Regions from separate parts of the Marinobacterium sp. xm-m-312 genome, predicted to be linked through region 2. Evidence: predicted binding sites of a transcription regulator. Region 2 holds the regulator's gene; each other region holds the start of a gene.
The links. The regulator FNR, encoded in region 2, switches genes on or off when oxygen is low (the NO sensors DNR and NnrR bind a similar motif). The targets are predictions, from matches to a motif close to TTGATNTANATCAA.

Region 1: XMM312_RS04835 (cytochrome ubiquinol oxidase subunit I) is a predicted target of FNR. The motif match lies at 5,853-5,866, and genes of this name have one in related genera.
Region 3: XMM312_RS10055 (YdcH family protein) is a predicted target of FNR. The motif match lies at 6,347-6,360, and genes of this name have one in related genera.

The regions. Positions count from the first base shown of each region.
Region 1 covers NZ_WBYS01000003.1:107,655-114,989, forward strand. Annotated here, with positions in the region: gene XMM312_RS04805 (rhodanese-like domain-containing protein) at 1-49, opposite strand, end outside; gene XMM312_RS04810 (Crp/Fnr family transcriptional regulator) at 60-752, opposite strand; gene XMM312_RS04815 (cytochrome c) at 770-1,441, opposite strand; gene XMM312_RS04820 (NAD(P)/FAD-dependent oxidoreductase) at 1,438-2,772, opposite strand; gene XMM312_RS04825 (c-type cytochrome) at 2,769-3,071, opposite strand; gene XMM312_RS04830 (hypothetical protein) at 3,082-4,305, opposite strand; gene XMM312_RS04835 (cytochrome ubiquinol oxidase subunit I) at 4,317-5,711, opposite strand; gene XMM312_RS04840 (hypothetical protein) at 5,970-7,181, shown strand; gene XMM312_RS04845 (GTP-binding protein) at 7,260-7,335, opposite strand, start outside.
Region 2 covers NZ_WBYS01000004.1:240,451-247,785, reverse strand. Annotated here, with positions in the region: gene XMM312_RS06905 (recombination-associated protein RdgC) at 1-104, opposite strand, end outside; gene XMM312_RS06900 (thioredoxin fold domain-containing protein) at 204-608, opposite strand; gene XMM312_RS06895 (alpha/beta hydrolase) at 634-1,512, opposite strand; partial or broken gene XMM312_RS06890 (adenine phosphoribosyltransferase) at 1,589-2,131, opposite strand; gene fnr (fumarate/nitrate reduction transcriptional regulator Fnr) at 2,145-2,906, opposite strand; gene hemN (oxygen-independent coproporphyrinogen III oxidase) at 3,028-4,413, opposite strand; gene XMM312_RS06875 (sulfite exporter TauE/SafE family protein) at 4,489-5,142, opposite strand; gene ccoS (cbb3-type cytochrome oxidase assembly protein CcoS) at 5,145-5,357, opposite strand; gene XMM312_RS06865 (heavy metal translocating P-type ATPase) at 5,364-7,335, opposite strand, start outside.
Region 3 covers NZ_WBYS01000007.1:118,930-126,264, reverse strand. Annotated here, with positions in the region: gene recQ (DNA helicase RecQ) at 1-1,108, opposite strand, end outside; gene XMM312_RS10080 (YecA family protein) at 1,208-1,786, shown strand; gene XMM312_RS10075 (VOC family protein) at 1,808-2,206, opposite strand; gene XMM312_RS10070 (glycine zipper 2TM domain-containing protein) at 2,206-2,670, opposite strand; gene XMM312_RS11700 (HupE/UreJ family protein) at 2,729-3,802, opposite strand; gene XMM312_RS10060 (5'-nucleotidase C-terminal domain-containing protein) at 3,964-5,865, shown strand; gene XMM312_RS10055 (YdcH family protein) at 6,046-6,282, opposite strand; gene aroA (3-phosphoshikimate 1-carboxyvinyltransferase) at 6,453-7,335, shown strand, end outside.

The DNA.
Region 1 (7,335 bases), on a different contig from region 2:
CTTTAATGGTCGCCTTTGCGGCCATGACTAGATCTTGTGCTGTCTTCATTGGAACTCCTTTAGCTGTTCGCTATTTCCTGCAGAGCATCTCTGTCAGATATCGTTAACAAGTTCTTTGATTCGCTAATAATGCCTTGGCGTTTCCACTCCGCGGTATGGCGTGAAATGGTCTCGATGGTTAAGCCTAGGTACTGAGCGAGGTCTCTACGACTGATCGGGAAGCTGACCGCTTCTGCAGTCTCACCCACCCATTGAAGCAGGAACCAAGCCAAACGAGGTTTGGATTTGAGTAGACCTACCTGGGTTAGGTGATCTTCTGTTTTCATCACCTGCTGCAGTGCACGTTCAATAATGGCTTGGTTGATGGCGCCACTCTGATCACGCAGGTGGTTCAACTTCTCAACCGAAAGCTGGCAGAGCTCGATCGGTTCCAGCGCCTCGGCTGTGTGCATATAGGTGCCACTGCTGATCAGCTTTTCATAGCCAAAGAGATCGCCAGGACGAACTAAGCGAACAATCTGAGCATTGCCCTCATTGTTGAATTTAGTCAGTTTGATATGGCCGGCTCGAAGAGTGTAGATCAGTCCGAGACTCTCGCCCTCGTTGTAGATAATGTCGCCCGTCTCAAATTTAATGACACGCGTCTGAAAATCTTCAATCAGCGAAAGCTCGGACTCTTTTAGACATCCAAACAGACTCGACGGCCTAATCGGGCAGGTTAAACAGTGCCCTTGACCAACCAGTGTTCCCATACTCAACGCTCTTATAGTTAATTAGTTCCACTATAATAGTTGGCTAATGAGTCAATTTCACTACTTGTGAGTCTTTGACTTGCTTGTCGCATGACAGAATAGAGATCAGAGTCACGATCACCACTGCGATACATCTCTAACGCACGCTTCAAAGTCTCGGCAGTTTGGCCCGCAATAGCAGGGGTTCCCTTAATACCACCTTGGCCACTTAGACCATGACAAGAGGCACAGGCAGTAATCAGTCGATCTTTATCACCCTCGGTTACCAGTGCCGGTGCTGACTGTTGCGCTAGGGTCGGTGCGGGTAGCGATGCGTAGTAGGCAGCAACATCTGACATGTCTTGTTCGGACATTAGGTCAGCGACGGCCGTCATGATGTTAGCTCGGTTATCCTCGCTTCGCGCGCCGGACTGATAGTCCAACAGCATCTTGTAGGTGTAGCTCTCCAACTGTCCTGCAACGGCTGGCCAACGGTTAGTCGGTGGTAGCCCCTCTTTACCGTGACAGGAGCTGCACATCAAATGCTCATTGAGTTGGGCACCACGTGTCGCATCGCCTGCGGGACGAGTGGATACGGCCTGCCTAAGAGTGCTAGAAGTCCACTCTTTTGTTGCGATGACTGCGTCACTCGCCATCACGTTTGTTGCTAGCAGGGAGGTAACGACGGTCGAGAGAATTAACTTTTTCATGCGAAACAATCCTCAGTAAATGACTTCATCCAAGCCTGTTGATAGACGGCACTTAAACGACGTTGAGCCTCTGTTGCATTCAGGTCTTGTAGGCCTGGAGCCTCTTTTTTGGCGATTTTTCCATCCCGAAGTTCATAGACTGCAGAGACAAAGAAGCCGTAATCTGAACCTGCCAATGCGTAACAGGTGTTTTCAAATGCAGGGCTCTGCTCCGGTGCTTCGCCGGCCAATAGATGCGCAATGGCATAGGCTGCTACTTTCGCTTGAGTGTTAGCGGCAAAGCCTGATTTGGGCATAGCGTCTGCTATGGAGGCGTCGCCAAGCACATGAACATTTGCGATCTTTTGTGATTCAAAGGTGACTCGATTGACCGGACACCAACCCTGTTCATTGGTTAGGCCAAACTTTTGAGCAATTTTGCCGGCTTTCATTGGAGGAACGATGTTGATGACATCGGCTTTGATGTTGCCACCTTCAGTTTCAATGCTCATATTGGCCGCATCAAAAGAGAGAGGGGTGCCGCCGTCTTTGCCAGGTATCCAGTCGATCATGCCAGGTGTTGAGTGTTCAACGACATCGTCTGGCATACCATCCATGAATTCCATTGGAATGTTGTAGCCGTAGAGGCGGTTCCAACCCAATAGGAAGTTGTTGCCCGCGGTAAATTTGTTCTTTGGATCGGTGATAATCACCTTGCCAGTTGGATTGTGCTTCTGCATCCACTCTGCAATCAGCGCACCGCGTTCATAAGGTCCCGGAGGGCAGCGGTATGGATTGGGTGGAGCAACAATCAGCATCGTGCCACCTTGGCGCATGTTTTTGATCTGGTCACGTAACAGAGCAGTCTGTGATCCTGGAATCCAGCCAGAAGGTGCTTTGGTTTCGGCTAGCTCTTTTGTGTAGCCTTCGACCTTTTCGTAGTTGAGCTCGATACCCGGTGAAACAACCAACCGATCATAGGCATAGTTAGCCCCCGAGGCTGTCTTAATGATCTGACGGTCAGCATCAAGTCCAATCGCTCGATCAATCACCACATTCACGCCATATTTATTGCGCAGTACATCGTAGTTTACCTCTAGGTCAGACATGTCGACGTGACCTGTCAGTACCTCGGATGAACCGTAGGGGCGAACATAGATTGGATTCTGTTCGATGATCGTAACGTTAACGTTGGGTGCTTTGCGTCGAAGGTACTTGGCAAATGTCGCTCCGCCAACACCCCCTCCGATCACAACAATGTTTGCTTTACTTGCAGCAAAAGCACCAGCGGGTATAACAGCCGTTGCACTGAACGCAGCGGCTAATGATAGAAATTCGCGACGTGAGATCATTTCTCTTCTCCCGTAGGCAGTGTTTCAAAGTATTGAGCCATGGCTGATATCTCATCATCAGTGAGTGCTAAAGCAACATTTCGCATAATGGTTGAAGAGCGTTCGTCACTACGGAAATCTTTCATGGTCTGAATGAACACATCAGCCTTAAGCCCCGCAATACTGATGAGCGGAGAGTTTTCAACAATGCCATCTGTGCCATGACAGCCTGCACAATTGTTCGCCATAATTTCTGCTCGTTCATCAGCAAAAGCTGTGGTCGATAGGAGCAGGGCACTTAAAATCATTACTTTTTTCATCGTCATCTCCTTACTGTGCCCATACCCAGAATCCGACGGCAAAGTAGTGCACGATCCAGATTGCGATGATGTAAATGGTCCAGTTGCCGAGGCGTGAGATAGCCACAGAGGGCGTGTAGGTCCCCTCTGTTTGACCTGCCTGCCACGCGACCGTGAGAAGGTAAGTACAGGCCATACCACCTACCACCGCGAAGGTCGCAAAGAACAGAATGGTGCTGTACCAATCCATGTTGATTGGGTAGTCCATTGGGTTGTAGCCAGACTCAACGACTAGGGCAAACCAGCGAATGATTTCACGATCAACCGCGACCAGTGCGATCACTACAAAGGCGATCGCCACTAACCAGTAGGCGGTGTAGCCGTTGTTAATTTTGCTGCCAAACAGAGTCGGCACCATCGCTAAAGCGATCAATGCTAGGGCGGTGATGTAGAGCATCGGGTTGGTTAAAAACTCAGTTTGGTTTTCTGGCAGGCTAACCATCCAGAGTGCACCAATAAGAAGCGATACCACAGAGCCTTGTGCAAGCAGTTTGCGCGCTAGACTATGAACAAACTCAAGGTAACCCGAGTCGCTACCAGGACGAACGCTGATGTAGTGGCGGTAGCCGTAAAGCCAAGCGCCGGTCACAGGTGCTGCGAGAGCGATCATAAAGATGAAACGCGCCCAGTTGATGGAGTGTAACTGAGTGCCGCTGGCATCGATTTGACCCTGTGGTGCGTACCACTCCATCCACTGATCAGGGGATAGCATCTGGTTGGTTAAGGTGTGCATGATCAGACCCACAACAATGAATAGCGCGAGCGATAGCATCATGCTGCCGGGGCATTTTGTCTTATTCTGAGTCAGATCTTCATTTTTAAAATAGAAGAGGTAGATCAACAGATAAGCGACTGACAGTATGATGATGAATCCAATGACCCACCAAGCGGACAACACGTTAGAGGTGTACCAGAAAGGATCATAGATCACCTGCACAAACAGCAGAGGCGCAACGCCGATAACCACGGCAACCGACACCGCAATCTTTGCGGTCGATAGCATGGCATTAGCAAGCTGGCGCCAGTAGCTGTCTTGGCTTAATGCACCACGAATAGTCAGTGCTGCACCGCCCAACATAACGTGAACCGCAAACATATGAAGTGCAAAGGTGACGACACCTAACACTAAAAATAGAATCGGATGTGAGGGAACCCCAGCCACATCACGAAGTGCGTATAAAGAGTCTACATTCATCGTGATACTCCTTAGTGAGACTGAGACACAGTGATCGGATTACCCTGATCAGCCGCGACAGCAATAGATTGATCTTTCAACTGACGAATAAAGCTAGCCAAGGCCACGGCTTCATCTTGTTGAAGTGGAATTTGTGGCATGTAGAGCGTTGTGCCACTCGACAGTGCAGCTCTTAGATAGGCCGCAATATCCGACTCGCTAGAGTCGTCACCAAAGTAATTTGTCAGTGGACGAATCCCTGTATCGGTCAGTGAGTGACAGTTTGAACAGGTGTTCAACGCCAGAGCTTGACCAACCGCCTCTTTATTAGAGTCAGTCACCGTGCGGAGCTCCTCGGGAAGGAAGATTAGAGCGTTAGTGAAACCATGCTCTTCAATGGTCGGGATCTCACTGTGAATCCCCAGCCCCGGAACATCTCGACCAATAACCTGGTTAGAGTAGACGTATCCACCTGCTACATAAGGCTTACGAATCGACTCACGCGCCACTTCCTCTGGCCAAAGTCCGAACACCAAAATGACGACCGTCATTACGCCCGCGATGGCTGGTTTTAGCAGTTTAGGTGCGGCCAACGTCGCTGCGAAATAGGCCATGATGCCGCCCATTACAGAGATTAGAGCGGGTGTGAAGTACTCCGGTAGACGATTCTCCATCACCAATTCAGCGGTTGCTGGAATGGTTGATAGGTACCATTTGAATAGACCAAGACCGGCTGCAGTTGCTACCAAACCTAGAATCGCCAAACGACGGACCATCTCTTTGCGGAAATCGATATCTTTAATTGAAGAGGCAACAATGCCACCGACCACAGCTGTCATCGTGAACATAAATGCCGTTCGCATAGCCAATTGCGCAAAGGTGTTGGCGCCGTAGAAACCGTTCAAGTAACCGCCTTCGGTGTACCAGTTTTCATTACCAGGCATCAGCATGAACGACAGAATACCGATAATGATTAGCATGGTGGTGTAAGAGGCTAGGCCAAAGATGATACTGATGCGCAGGTGTGTTTTCTGATCCACCTTATTCACCAAGTAGACGATCATGTAGACACCGATGACCTCGATGACAAAGAAGACCCACTCGGTTGCCCACTTCCAGACAAAGCTATGAATCAGTGCAGAGATACCACGCGGACTGCCGACCGTAGTTGAGAACCAGATGCCTGGTCCGGTAATCGAACCTAAGACATAAGAGAAGACCAAAAGAAACAGGCCGTAACGACGAATGTAGTCGAGAAGCTCTGGGCGGTTCTTACGGTAAGCGACCACCGCAAGGTAAGAGAAGACCAGTGCTGCACCCACAGATGTGTGTGAAAACAGAACGTGTATGGTCGCAATGATACCGATGATCCAACCTGAACCGAGTGTCGGCTCAAACCAGACTGGATAGAGTCCTAGCATCTCCATTGAATAATTCCCCTTGAAGACGATACGTTTTGGGGAGTACCTCCCCGCTCAATGGTCGAGTCATCTCGACCAGCTTGGCGAGCAGTATCTATTCATGCAGTGATCGTCGCATTGAGAATCCGCAACCGGATTTATAGGCTTTTGCGATAAATCAAAAGGGGATGATTAATATCTATATTAGATATTGCTAATTTAATGATTTGTTAATATATTAGAAAAGTCTAATACATTATGGTTTAACTAATTAGGAGATCTCCCATGTTCAGAAGAGACTCAACTCAGCCTTGGCATCCTAGCTTTTTCTTAGCTGCACTTGGCGCTGGCGGTATGTCAGTGGCATTTTTTATGTACCTAATGTGGATGGTTCCGCATAAGGGTTACCCTATGCCAACTTGGGACCACTGGACGAGTGCCTGGAGTGCTGACATTGCCAGTGGTATTCCAATGCCATTGATTATCGTTTTTGCTATTGCCGGTGTCGTTATTTTTGGCTTGTTGCACATTGCGCTGTTGGTTTGGAATATCCGCGAATACAACGCAGTTAAAGGCACTGACGCCCACGAGAAGATTTTGAACTCACCCGCTGAAGTTCAAATGATGGCCTTGCCTCTGACCTTCTCCATGACAGTGAACGTGATGTTTGTATCGGGTGCGCTATTTGTTCCGGGTCTATGGACGATTATTGAGTGGATGTTCCCCGGCGCGCTGATCGCCTTTTTGATCATCGGTTACTACGCGCTAAAAATGTACGGACGTTACTTGGGTCGCATGTTGACGCAGGGGGGTTACCGCAGTGAAGAGCACAACCACCTTTCACCTTTGATGGCGGCCTTTACCTTTTCGATGCTATCGGTCGGCTTTGCGGCGCCTGCAGCGATGTCACACATTCCCGCTGTTATTACAATTGCCGCGGTGTTCTCTTACCTGTTCTTAATCGCCGCAGTGTTGGTTGTTCTGGTCGTTTTGGTGTCGGGCGTCAATGCGATGATGCAGCATGGTCTACAAGAGCAAGCGACGCCAAGTCTTTGGATGTTGGTACCGATTGTGACACTGCTCGGTATTGAGTGGTTACGTATGGAACATGGCATTGCTCACCTAACCGGTGGTGCATTGGATGCTGGCGATAACTTCCAAATGATGACGTTGATGGTTGCCCTGCAAGCCGTGATCTTGATGGTTGGGTACCGTGTCATGAAGTTGAATGGTTACCTAGACAAGTATCTGCACGGAGGTGAGCACAGCCCAGTTGCCTTTGGTCTGGTCTGCCCAGGTGTTGCCTTCTTTGTGCTGAACCTTTTCTGGTGGCACGTTGCGATTGTCGGCAACGGCATTGTCGCTAAGTTTGGCTTAGTCTACTGGTTGGGTATCGGGGTTATGTTCTTGATTCAGGCCGCGACGATTTATGCGATTGTCCGCCTTACAAACAACATGCTTCGCCACCCAGAGTTAGTGGTAGAACCTGCAGTATAAACAGTAGGAGCGATCTCGAAGAGGTCGCGATTAACTGAAAAACCCCATGAAATGTCGTTATTTCATGGGGTTTTTACTTTACGGCTCCGCAATATCAATCAGCTCCTTAAACGTGTTCTCGATAAACTCTTTGCTGACGTTTTGCGTGATAAAC
Region 2 (7,335 bases):
CAGGGTACGAAGGGTCTGGCTTCTAGCGCCTCCATCAGTGCGGCTTCATTGAATGAATCACTGGGAGAAAAACGGTACCAAATAGCGTTACGAAACCAGAGCATAAAACCTCTAAATGCGGATTAGGTGAAGGGGCGCTATTATGTTGCTCTGATAGAAGGGATGCAAGCAGAGAGCCCTCTGCTTGCGGTTAGTTTCTGAGCTTAAAAACTGTTACGAGCCGATTTAATCGCTTCATCGATGTAGTAACCGTAGAACTCTGGCGTGTTCACACCGACGATCTTTTTAGCGCGAGTCTCGCCCTTTGCATCGACAAATAGAATGGTCGGGGTGAAGCGTCCACCCAAGCTTTTAGCAACCTGTTCAGCCGAGCCCGTTGAGCCATCAAAGTTGATAACGGGAGTAGGGTTGCTCAGATCCAGTACCTGAATAGGGGGTGCATCGTTCGTTTGTAAAAGAGGTTTTAGGAAATCCTCTTTGACGGTAACACAGAAGGCACAGCCATCCTGAGAGACCAACAGAACAATTACTTCGTTAGGGTTCGCTTTACCAAGCGACTGAAGATCCGTAGCTGTCTCAAGCTTTACCTCGGCTTGGGCGCTTATCATAAGGCCCAAGCTGAGAAGAAGTGCGCTACAGGTTTTCGATAAAATCGACCGCATATTCCACCGCCTCGTCGGCAAACAGATCTAAGAAGAAGTGATCTGCATCCTCAACGACTACTAGTTCAATGTTCTCTTTGTCGATACTTTCCATCTTTTCAGGAAGATCTGCAACCACGGTATCCAAGCTGCCTGCGATGACTAGAGTAGGGATGTTCGTCTCTTTTAACACTGTGGGTGTGTCGTACTCTGGGTAGTTGCCGTAGTAGCTTAGGACGGCTTCAGCCGACGCACCGCTGTTCTCACAGTAGATGACGCTGATGCCATCGATTATCGCTTTAGGGTCCATGCCCTTAGCTTTCTCTAGAATCGGCTCGATGGGCGTTTCATAGCGTTTGCCATAACCCTCTAACGTCTTGCCGTAGTCCCAAGTTGCAGGTGCTAATAGAACTTGGCCTTTGATCTTATCTTGGTTAGCTGCAGCAAATTGAGCCGTCTGGTTGCCGCCACGTGAGTGACCCATTACCCAACGATCGCCTGCGCCCTGTCCATCCAGCCAAGTCTGCCAAGCATCCATTTCAGCCAGTGCTTGCTGCATGGTGTGTTGAGCCGGAACGGTACAGTCGTACATCGCTGATTCGCGGTTATCCAATCCATAACTTAGGTTGATGGCTAAAGTAGAGATGCCGTAATCGACCATCTGTTCCTGCACGTAGCTGATGATCTCCATCTCGTTGTGAGCCAGGGTGCCGTGCGTCAGCATTAGGACACCGTCTGCTAAGGATTTATCAGCAGCCAGTTCAAGATTGCCGTTGAGTGTTAAACCCTCAAAAGGAATCTGAACCTGTTCAGCCTGTGCAGTTGCTGCCATAAGTGATGCAGCGAGTAGGGTGGTCGATAGTCGAAGCATTTAAAACTCCATTAAACTTAAAATTTTTATCGTTTCTAGGTATAAAAAAACCGAGGTGGCTAAACCTCGGTTTCTATTAGAGACCGTCGTAGGCCAGTAAGCAGTATACGGGGACGCCGGTGTCTTGGATTTTTTGTGATCCGTTAAGGTCTGGCAGGTCAATCAGCGCTGCTACCTAAACAACGCTAGCCCCTAGACCGTTGATCAGTGTGCAGGCCGCCAGTGCTGTGCCCCCAGTGGCAATAAGGTCATCGATCAATACCACTTTGTCGCCAGCGGTAACGGCATCCTTCTGAATCTCCACGGAGGCTGTGCCGTACTCTAGCGTATAGTCTTGGTGAATCGTTTCACCGGGCAACTTGCCTTTTTTACGAACCAAAATCAGAGGCTTGTTCAGCTGGTGCGCAATAATCGCACCAAATAGAAAACCTCGAGCATCGATACAGGCTATGTGGGTAATATCCATCTGCATGTAACGATCAATAAAGGCGTTTGCGACCATGCGAGAGGCACGTGGATCTTGAAAAATCGGCGTAATATCACGGAACAGAATGCCAGGCTCTGGCCAATCTGGAATAGAGCGGACAACCGATTTTACATAGTGCTCGTCGTAAGACATTAAAGATCCTTATTTAACCGTGGTGTTGATTGCACTCTGGGCTGGGTGCTTCACCAGCCGCATCCAGCAGCGCTGCTTGATCAAGAATTTCCAGCTCTTTACCTTCAACACGAATCAGCTCTTGTGAAGAGAAGCGTGTAAAGATTCGACTGACCGTCTCGACCGCTAGGCCAAGGTAGTTGCCTATTTCGTTACGTGACATCGAAAGTCGGAAGGATTGTGCAGAGTAGCCACGCAGGGCATAACGTTGCGACAGCTTGAAAATAAAGGTTGCGATACGTTGTTCAGCCGTCTTTTTAGAGAGCAGCATCATCATCTGTTGGTCATCGCTGATCTCGTGGCTCATAGAGCGCATCACAGAACGACGCAGCTCTGGCATTTGACCTGCCAGATCGTCCAAGCGTGAGAAAGGGATCTCACAGACAGTGGTCGTCTCAAGCATCTTAGCCGACATTGGGTAGCTGCCTGAATCGAATCCGGCTAGGCCAACCAGTTCACCTGGGAAGTAGAAACCGTTGATCTGCTCTTCTCCCTCAGGGTTTACAGAGTAAGTTTTTAACGACCCCGCACGAATGGCGAACAGTGACGTGAACTCTTCACCCTGTCTAAACAGGAAGTCGCCCTTGTGAAGTGGTTTGCTCTTATCAACGATATCGTCGAGGCGAAGCGCCTCTTCGTCGTTTAGAGAGACAGGCAAGCAGAGTGTACTCAAGCTGCAGGTGTTACAGCTTACCTGGCCGATGCTGGCGAGTTTGATGTTTTTGGTGTCAGACATAAGGGCTCCTTAGTTGCCTGACAGTATATCCAAAAGCGCTTTATTGACCCAAGTCAATTTAGATAAAAAAGTGGACTTTTTAACGGTCCACTTTTAGTGAAATTTACTGTGCAAAATCGGATTAGATGATTTTAGAAAATCGCTGTTCTGAGTGATCGATATAGGCATCAAAGGTCATGCAGATTCGACGAATCAACAAACGCCCAGCGGCGGTGACATCCATTCCATCCTCTCTTAAATGAATCAGGCCATCCTGTGCCATCGGCTCAAGCAGTTTTAATTCGTTAGCAAAATACTCTTTAAAGTCGATATTGAGCGCTTTGGATTGATCGGCAAAATCGAGTTGGAAGTCACAGATCAGGCGGGTAATCACCGCTCTGCGAATTTTGTCATCCTCATTGAGGCAGTACTCTTTGGTTAATGCTGAGCCCTGAGATTCAATATCTTGCGTGTAGCGCTCAATGTTAGGGCTGTTCTGTAGGTAGTAATCGCCAATCTGACTAATCGATGAGACGCCCAAACCAATCAAGTCACACTGTGAGTGAGTGGTATAGCCCTGGAAGTTACGGTGCAGCGTTCCATCATCTTGGTGTTGTGTCAGTGTGTCGTCTGGCAGAGCAAAGTGATCCATACCAATGTTGCGGTAGCCCGCTGCCGTCAGCTTCTCAATACTTTGATGGTGAATCGCAAGTTTAGTGAGCGCGTCGGGTAACTCATCGGCATTGATACGACGCTGTGGTTTAAAGCGCTCGGGTAGGTGAGCATAGTTAAATACCGAGAGACGATCGGGTCGTAGCTCTAGAATTCGGTCCAAGGTCTCGGCAAAGCTCTCTTCAGTTTGCAGCGGCAAGCCATAGATTAGATCAACGTTGATTGAGCGAAAGCCCAGTTCACGCGCCTCTTTAAGCAGGTCCGTTGTCATCTCTAGGGATTGCACGCGGTTTACCTTGATTTGAACCGCTTCGTTAACATCCTGAACCCCTATGCTGATGCGGTTGAAACCCAATTCACGCAGCAGCTTTAAGCGGTCTTTAGTCATTTCACGAGGATCGATCTCAATGGCGTAGTCACCTTGATCGTCATCACGCAGTTTAAAGGCCTCTTTTAGCGCCTGCATTAAACGAGCGGTCTGCTCATCATCAATGAAGGTGGGTGTGCCGCCGCCCCAGTGAAGCTGATCCACTTGAACGTCACTGCCCAGTTCAGTGCTACGCAGTTTAATCTCTTTTAACAGCGTCTGAAGGTAGGGTTCTGCACGGGAGCGATCTTTTGTGACCACCTTGTTGCATCCGCAGTAGTAGCAGACGTGCGCACAGAAGGGGATGTGAATATAGAGTGATAAAGGCTTACGACTGTCGCGCTCACTGATCGCTTTAGAGAGCGTTTTGACACTGTCTGGGGTGTCAGTAAATTGCAGTGCGGTTGGGTAAGAGGTGTAGCGAGGACCTGCTAAATCATAACGGCGAATCAGGTCGGTATCCCACTGGATGTTGGTCTGTTGCAGCACAGTAATATTCCTTAATCTTCAGATGTCAGAATATTAAGCAATAATAGGGAGTTATGTGTTGATACGGGTCAACCGCTACGCGCTTAGCAGTGTCCAAATGCCCATCAGTATCAACAGTAGCCCCGAGAGTTTGCGCACCAATGTGTGGGCGACCAGCTCGCGTAGTTGTTTAGCCAGTAGCCCAGTGGCGAGCATGGCTGGCAAAGTGCCCAAGCCAAAGCCCAGCATGAGTAGAGTGCTCTCTGCAACGCTACCGGCGGCCGATGACCAGATTAAGGTGCTGTAGACCAGACCGCAAGGTAGCCAGCCCCAGCCAATGCCCAGTACTAAGGCTTTAAACGGGGTGTCGGCAGGCATAAAGGGTTTAAGAAGAGGCGCTATCTGTTTCCACAATAGCGAGCCAGCCTGTTCCAGTTTCGTTAGGCCAAACCACCACTGTGCGATGTAGAGGCCCATGCTGATCAGTAGAAGGCCTGCAATCCAGCGTAGCGCAAAGGCTATCTCTGTCTGTTGTAGGGTTGCACCTAACAGACCAAGAATGGCACCCGCTGCACAGTAGCTAGCGATACGTCCAAGATTGTAGCTAAACAGACCTAATAGGGAGTTGGCTCGACCTGTTCCACCTATACTGAGACTCGAGGCAAGTCCACCACACATGGCTAGGCAGTGTGTTGTGCCAAGAAGGCCAATGATGAATGCCGAGGTGAAGCTAAGAGAGGCGGGCAGCATGCTCAATCTTTTGGTGTTTCAGAGGATGGAGCTTCAGGCTCTTTTTTGACGCGCGCGTCTTCAGGAATCATATCTTCATCATCGTCGTATAGAATGCGATGAGCAGGGGACTCTAGGTCATCAAATTGACCAGAATTAACGCTGTAGAAGAAAGCCCAGGTCGCAAAGGCTACCAAGATGATCGCGACAGGGATAAGTAAATAGACGATTTCCATAAAAACCTACAGCTGTTTGGTTAGACGAAGGGCATTGCCGACAACAATCAGCGAGCTAAGGGACATGCCAATAGCCGCCATCCAGGGGGCAATAAAACCACTTGCTGCTAAGGGTAGCGCGATTAGGTTGTATAACAAAGCCCAGCCAATATTTTGACGAATGATGTTTCGTGTTTTACGAGCCATGTTAAGGGAGCCAGGGATGCGTCTTAGATCAGAGCTGACCAACACAGCATCAGAGGATGTTTTGGCAAGGTCTGTCGCGCCGTTCATCGCAATAGAGGTCTGCGCACCGGACAGAACGGGAATGTCGTTGATACCATCGCCAATCATCAGGATGCGTTCACCGTTGTTTTGCATCGCCTTTACACGAGCTAGCTTATCTTCTGGCGACAAGTGCGCTTCAACATGATCGATCCCTAACTCAGAGGCGATGCGTTGTGCATTCGCTTCGCGATCACCGGTTAGCATGCCAACAGGTAATCCCAATGCTTGGATCTGCTTAACCGCTTCAATAGCCTCAGGTCGAAGTTGATCGTCAATCGAAAACCAGGCGAGAGGGCCGGAGCTATTACCCATCAGAAGAAAAATCCCTGTCCCTTCTGGGTGAGTGGGAGGTTGGTTTCCAAAGAGTTCGGATACAAACCCGGGTTTACCAATACGATAGGTGTTTCCGTTAATCGTTCCCTCTACGCCTCTACCCACATGGTTAGTGGCCTCTTCAACAGAGTATTCAAAGTAGGGAGCAAAAGCGGACGCGATGGGGTGCTCTGAGCGGCTCTCAATTGCTGCCGCTAGTTGATTGAGCTCATCAACGGACTGCTCACAGAGAGGGGTGGTCTCACGCAACGTCAGTTTGCCGGTGGTCAGTGTGCCGGTTTTATCAAAGTAGACGGCCGTGCACTGTGCCAAACTCTCTAATACATGCCCGCGAGTAACCAGCAGTCCCATTTTACGCAGAGAACCTATGGCTGCTGTTAAAGCCGTCGGTGTAGCCAAGGAGAGTGCGCAAGGGCAGGTGACTACTAGGACGGAGAGTGTCACCCAGAAAGCGTCTGAAGGGGATATCTGCCACCAGATAAGACTGACAACGACAGCCGTTAGAAGAACGCCAGCGACAAAATAGCTCGCAACCTTGTCGGCAATCTGAGCCGCCTTGGGTTTATCAGCCTGAGCACGATCCAATAGATTCAAAATGGAGGACATGCGAGACTGTTCAGCACTGCTGGTGATCTCCATCTCAATCGCTTGCTCCATATTGATGGTACCGCCTACTAAAGGGTCGCCAAGCGCTTTGCTGACGGGCAGAGGCTCACCGGTGAGGGCCGACTCATCAATGCTGGTGTGTTGCGTAAAGAGTATGCCATCAGCTGGTATGGAGTGACCGGGCTTAACCAGTACGCGATCGCCTGGGTTGAGTTCCGATACCGGGACAAGCTGTTCGCCTGTCTCGGTCAATCGCGTAGCGCTGGCTGGAAGAATATTGGCCAACTCATTGCCGGCCATACCGGTTCTGTGGCGCGCTTTCATCTCGAAGAAGCGGCCAATCAATAGGAAGAAGGTGAACATCGAGACCGAGTCGTAGTAGACCTCGCCGCTCTGCGTGATCGTAGCCCATACGCTGGCTATATAAGCGCCACCTATAGCGATAGATACCGGCACATCCATACTGAGGTGTCGGGTGCGAAGATCCCGTCGGGCCGCGTTGAAGAAGGGGCGCGCGGCATAAAATACAACAGGGGTGGCAACAATGAAGCTGGTCCAGCGAATAAAGTTCTGGATGTGCTCCTCCATGAAGAAGGCGTCACCTAGGTAGAGTGCCGATGACATCATCATCACCTGCATCATGCCGACACCGGCAACACCCAGTCGGCGCATCGCCTTTTTCTGCTCCTGTTCGTAGAGCTTCTCTTCTTGGTTGGGCGTAAACGGGTGAGGTGTGTAACCGATCGAAATGATGGCGGCCATCAGTTCACTT
Region 3 (7,335 bases), on a different contig from region 2:
CACACAGCCCCAACATCGCCTCAAGCTTTTGTCGCTCTATACGCTTCTGCTCATCAGGCGCCTGCCCTGATTCCAACATCTGCCTTTGAAAGATCACATCCTGAAGGCCATAAACCATCCAAGCGTTGGCCGGCTCACCGTCTCGACCGGCACGACCGGTCTCTTGATAGTAGGCCTCTACCGATTTCGGTAGATCCAGATGAGCCACGAAACGAACATTGGGCTTATCGATCCCCATACCAAAAGCGATCGTCGCGACCATAATCACCCCCTCCTCCGTCAGGAATCGGTGCTGATGATGCTCACGCAGTTGTGCATTCAATCCGGCATGGTAAGGCAGTGCATTAAAACCCTTTTCAGATAGCCAAGCGGCAGTATCTTCCACACGCTTGCGGGACATGCAGTAGACCACACCGGCATCCTGGGCATGCTCGGTGCGAATAAAGTTGAGAAGCTGCTCCCTTGCACGATCCTTCTGCATGATGCGATAGCGAATATTGGGACGATCGAACCCCTTAATAAAGACACGACCGGTCTGAAGTTGCAGTTTATCAATGATCTCCTGCTGAGTTCGAGCATCCGCCGTGGCGGTCAGCGCCACCCGAGGCACATTAGGGAAACGTTCCGCTAGAGAACCTAATTGAAGATACTCAGGTCTAAAGTCATGCCCCCATTGCGAGACACAGTGCGCTTCATCAATCGCAAACAGAGCAAGTTGTGATTGCTGCAACAGTGACAGGGTTCTTGGTTGAAGAAGGCGCTCGGGTGCGACATAAAGCAGATCCAGCTCACCATTTAACAGCGCCTGCTCTGTGGCCTGTAACTGGTTAAAATCGATGGCCGAATTGAGACAACCTGCGCGTATACCTAACTGTGACAGCGCACTGACTTGATCTTGCATCAAAGCGATCAGCGGCGACACCACCACCCCAACACCCGATCTGACAAGAGCGGGTAGCTGATAACAGAGGGATTTACCTCCGCCAGTCGGCATAATCACGAGTGCATCCTGCCCCTCTAACAGGGTCTCTACGACGGACTGCTGCGGATCACGAAACTCATTAAAACCGAAGGTGTGTAACAGTTGATGGCGGGCTTGTTCAATCATGCGCTCATTATCGGATATGCCGTGGATTAAGTCACTCAAACATAGGCACTTAATCGAGATCGGGGTACAATTAAAAGATTCAATCTATGGAAAACAGTAATGAATCAAAGTGTAGCTCTAATTAGCGAAGACGAACTGGATCAACTAGAGAACTTTTTAGACTCTGAAGCGGTGGCAGAGACCGCTCTTGATCTAGTCGGTGCACACGGGCTTTTATGCGCTCTTAATATCGCACCTGAAAAAGTCGACGAGTCGACGTGGATGACGCTTATCTTCGACGAGAAGCCTAACTGGAGTAGCGCAGAGCAACAGGCAGAAATAGAGAACCTGTTGAGAAAATTGAACTCTACCATCGCCAACGATCTCTACAGCGATCAGGAAATCTACCTGCCTTGTGATCTCAGCCTTGAAACTGACGAAGAGGATGAGATTCCTGAGATCACACTCTGGGCTGAAGCCTTTATGGAAGGCGTTTTCAGCAATGAAGAGGCCTGGTTCAGTGATGACGAAGAGTCGGTGGCCGGCCTTCTACTACCGATTATGGTCGCATCCGATCTATTCGATGAAGGTGAAGTAAAAGATATTCGTAAAGATCGCGCGTTAAGCGAAGAGATGTGTGAACAGATCCCAGAAATCCTGATCGATCTCTACCTACAGTTTAACGCACCAGAGAAGTAGACCTCTCTTCAAAGGATTCAGTTAGGCCTGCTCGTACAACTCTAACGGCAGGTCATCCGGATCAGCAAAAAAGAGAAAACGCTTGCCGGTATAAGGGTCAACCCTTACCGGCTCATGCCCTACCCCATTGTCAGCCAACCATTCGACCCACACCTCAATATCGCTTACGGCGAAGGCCAAATGGCGCAACCCCTGAGCTTCAGGGTAACTCAAACGTTGCGGAGCTCCGGGCATTGAGAAGAGTTCAACCTGGCCACCATCCGGTAGCGCTAGATCAAGCTTGTAAGAGTCACGCTCAGCTCGATAATTCTCATCCAATACCGTCAATCCAAGAAGTTCTGTGTAGAACTGCTTGGATCGTTGGTAGTCACTGCAGATAATCGCCGCGTGATGAATCGAGTTGAGCTTAGGCTGCTTCATTAATAGCTGACACGAACGGTATTGCCAGAGCGCAACACACGAACCTTATCGCCCGGTCTGAAGAAGAGATTGTTCTGCACACCCTGGACGATGGAGATGCGACCCCCCTTATCCATTAACAACTGAATCTCTTGCCCTTGAGTTTGTGAGCTGTTCTCTTGGATTTTAGAACCAGCAATACCGCCGGCTACTGCACCCAAGACCGTCGCAATAGATGATCCTTTACCGCCACCAATGGTTGAGCCTGCAATACCACCGACAATAGCACCAGCACCCACACCAACAGGATTGTTAGGATCACCATTAATGATCACCGGTGTCACCTGCTCGACAGTCGCGTACTCAACCGTCTGAACCTGGCGTGCATCGGCAGCGGTGTAGGCTGTTCCTTGCAGGTTCTGCTGCATACAACCAGTTAATGCAACTGCGGCCACTGCACCAATCAACACTCTATTCATTCGCATAACAGACTCCCAATCGTTATTGATAGATTAAGCTTAGACAGAAAGCACGAATTCTGCATTAAAAAATGGCGAGTCGATCAACAAACCAGATCATTCCCATGATACCGATCACCAGTGAAGCCGGAACCACAACAATACGGTGGTAGAGTTTCTCTGAGCTAAACCAGTAAGCGACACCAAAATAGGCAATCAACACCACGGCGAGCTGGCCCAACTCAACGCCAACATTAAAGGCTAATAACGCAGCTACAAAATCATCCGTCGGCATCCCAAACTCCGACAGCATGGTGGCAAAGCCGAGACCATGAAGCAGACCGAAACCGAACACGACGGGAAGACGGAAACGATTAATTTTGGATGAGAAGAGATTCTCTATAGCAACGTAGGCGATCGATAACGCAACCAGAGGCTCTACGATACGAGGCGAGATCGAAATAATCTCCAAAGTACCCATTGCCAAGGTAATCGAGTGGGCAATGGTAAACATCGTAATCTGTAGGGCAATCGGCTTTAAACGACGACTCAGTAGGAAGATACCCAGCACGAACAGGATGTGATCCAACCCTTTGGGAAGAATGTGCTGAAAACCACCTAGGGTGTAAGTTTTCACCACCTGCGCAAAACTCGGTTTGGCAAACACCTCATTCAGCATGAACGGTTCAGTTGGCTTATCCTCTTTTACCCACTGGTGTGACGACCAGTGCCACTCGTTATTGGCCTCATCTACCTGTCTGACTCGAGTCGCATGATCGCCAAACGCCATGGGGTAGTACCAGGTTAGACTTTGAGTCTCCCGGGGGATTCGCCCTTTCAAGATAATCACACTATTGCGAGGCACCTTGGTATAGCCTGGGGGTGGCACGACTAGCTCTTTTAGCTGCAACTCAGCGGGCGTTCCATCAAGCTTCAACTCAACACCCTCTAGGAGCGTCGGCATGAACTTTTTAAACTCCGCCTCAAGCTCTGCCGACTCCATTGCACGGTAATGGTCGTATTGATCTGAGTTAGGCGCCTCTTGAGTGTTTCGATACTGTCCATTGATACCGGTCAGAAGTGCTTCGAGGCTGGCACGGATCTCAATCTCTACCACTTCAGTCGTATTTGCAGAGATCTCTATCAATGCAGGCTTCACAACATCAGCCCTAACTGGGTAGAATAAGGATGTAACTAATGTGCATATAACGAAAATGCCTGGAATTAGTCTCACTGGTATGTCTCTAGTAATAAGCATGCGTGCTTTTGGTGGATTTCAGCCTGTGGGCCCTTTAAGAAGAGTGGGAAACTAAGATAACTATGAATCGTCGTCAACTATTGAAGGCTATGGCCGCCGCTGCTGCAGCAGGAAGCCTACCAGCAATTTACACTTCTCGCGCGCTAGCAAGCAACACTGCTCCCAGCGGATTTTATGATGTTCCAATGGAAGGTGATGTTCGTATCCTTCACATTACAGACGTTCACGGCCAGCTAAAGCCTGTCTACTTCCGTGAGCCAAACGTCAACCTTGGTGTCGGTGATGCATTTGGTCGTCCACCACACGTTGTCGGCAAAAATTTCCTTAAGGAGATGGGTCTTTCAGAGAACTCTCCTGAAGCTTACGCATACACCTACCTTAACTTCCTAGAAGAAGCTAAGAAGTACGGTCGTACGGGCGGTTTCGCACACGTTAAAACACTTCTAGATCGTCTACGCGATCAAGCGGGCGGACGCCAAAACACACTAACCCTTGATGGTGGTGACCTATGGCAGGGATCGGGTACTTCACTGTGGACACGTGGTGTCGACATGGTTGAGGCATCTAACATTCTTGGCATCGACGTTATGGTTGGTCACTGGGAGTTCACCTACCGTGAAGAGGAAGTTCTTTCGAACGTTGCTCTGTTCAAAGGTGACTTCATCGGTCAGAACGTTAAAGTACTAGAAGACTCACTGTTTGGTGATGAGTACTACGAAATGGTTGAGCGTTTCGATGGCCGTGGTCTGTACGACGAAGATACGGGTCATGCGTTCCAGCCATACGTGATTAAAGAGATCAACGGCAAGCGTATCGCCGTTGTTGGTCAAGCCTTCCCACGTACCTCAAACGCCAACCCTAAAGAGTTCTTCCCAGACTGGTCTTTCGGTCTTCGTGAACCAGAGATGATCGAGCTTGTTCAGCAGATCCGTGAAGAGGAGCAGCCAGACGCGGTTGTTCTTGTATCGCACAACGGTATGGACGTCGACATCAAGATGGCTGAACGTGTTCCTGGCCTGAATGCTGTATTCGGCGGTCACACTCACGATGGTGTTCCACAACCGATCAAAGTTAAGAACGTTGACGGTGGCGAATGTTGGGTAACCAACGCAGGTTCAAACGGTAAGTTTGTCGGCTGTATGGACTTCTCGATCGAAGATGGCCAGATCACCAACATGACTTACAAACAGCTACCTGTTATCTCTGATTGGCTTGAAGCTGACGGTGAGATGGAAGCGTACATCAACCAGATGCGCCAAGGTCGTTACGATGAGAACATCATCGAAGCGCGTAACAAGAAGTGGCAGAACAACCCAATCCGTGTCGGCAAAACCTTCGAAGAGATTCTTCAAGAGAAACTGGCTAAAGCGGATCGTACTCTTTACCGTCGCGGTAACTTCATGGGCACTTGGGACCAAGTTATCTGTAACGCACTTCGTTGGGAGTACAAGGCAGACATCGCACTATCAGCCGGCGTTCGCTGGGGTACCACTACTCTAGAGGGTGAGTGGATCACAATGGAAGATGTCATGAGCCAGTGTGCAACAACCTACTCTGAAACTTACGTTCAAGAGATGACTGGTAAAGCGATCAAAGAGATGCTTGAAGGTGTTGCCGACAACCTATTCGATCCAGATCCATACCTACAATCAGGTGGCGACATGGTTCGCGTGGGTGGTCTTGACTACACCATCGATCCAACCAAACCACTTGGCCAGCGTATCTCTGAAGTACGCCTAGACAACGGTGAAGTGATTGCTGATGACAAGAACTACAGCGTCTCTGGTTGGGCAACTGTTAACCGCACACCAGAGGGTCGACTACTCTGGGATATCATTGCTGACTACCTAAAAGCAGAACGCGATGAGAACATGGTGATCAAACTACCTAAGGTGAACAACCCTAAAGTGGTGGGTGTCTCTGACAACCCAGGTTTCGCTGACTACCCAGGTGATTGGGCATAACAGCCTACCCCATTAAAAAACCCGCCTAGTGCGGGTTTTTTATTGCTATGAGAAACCTGGACAAATAGCAGTTCAGAATATCGCGACCTTTTTAAGATCGCTCCAACAAAAAATTGAAGCAAAAAAAACCCGCCTAAAAAGACGGGTAACGTTCAAGCAACGAAAGGACAATGAAAAGGGTTAACCCTGAAGCATTTTGAAAAGCTCATCTTTCAGTTCAAGACGACGCTTTTTAAGTTCCTCTTCACGACTGGTCGTGGTCGGTTCAACTTCAGCTGCAGCAAGCTCAGCCTGCTTAGTAATTTCGTGGTACTCATCAAACAGACGAGAGAAGTGGTTGTTTGATGTTTTAAGCTCATGAATACGTTCGCGGTACTCTGGAAGTTCATGAACTAGATCGTGGTGTTCTCCGATCATTTTTTACTCCTAATTCCATACAGTGTTGATGGTTCTAATATGCCCTACTCTTCTCCATCGTCCATTGATTGAAATCAATTAAAACGAATCTCTCTGAACAATGGACTTAACAGACGTTTACCTGTACCTTTTTCGATCCTTTTTTGGCGATCAACTACACTTTTAAGATTATGGAAACTCTTTCACTCCAACCTCGCGATTTTGCAAACGGTGACGTTCAACTGCCAGGCTCAAAAAGCCTATCAAACCGAATTCTTCTTCTAGCTGCACTGGCGGAAGGTGAAACCAAGGTAACCAACCTGCTAGACAGCGCAGACGTTACCCACATGCTGAATGCACTAAAAACGTTGGGTGTCTCTTATGAGCTAGCTGATGATCGTCGCTCGTGCGTTGTCACCGGTGTGGCAGGTCCTTTCAAGCAGCAAAGTGCTGAGATGTTCCTGGGCAACGCCGGTACTGCAATGCGCCCACTAACCGCCGCACTGTGCCTTGGTTTAGGTGAGTTCACACTGACCGGTGAACCTCGCATGTACGAGCGTCCTATCGAGGACTTGGTTGATGCTCTGCGTCAAATTGGCGCTGATATTGAGTACCTAAAAGATGAAGGCTACCCGCCACTAAAGATTAACGCTCAACAGCTAAAAGGCGGACGAGTATCGATTCGAGGCAACATCTCGAGCCAATTCTTGACTGCGCTACTGATGGCCGCTCCAATGGCACAGCAGGATCTAGAGATCGTTGTCGATGGCGAGCTGGTCTCTAAGCCTTACATCGATATCACCCTGCACTCGATGAAGCTGTTTGGTGTTGAGGTCGAGAACAACAACTACCAGAGCTTTGTCGTTAGAGCCGGACAGACTTACCAGTCGCCCGGTGAAGTGATGGTTGAAGGTGATGCCTCATCAGCCTCCTACTTCCTAGCTGCAGCGGCTATTGCTGGCGGAACGATTCGCGTCTACGGCGTCGGTTCTGAATCGGTACAAGGCGACAAAGCCTTCGCTGAAGTGCTCGGTAAGATGGGTGCTAAGGTCACTTATGGCCCAACTTGGGTAG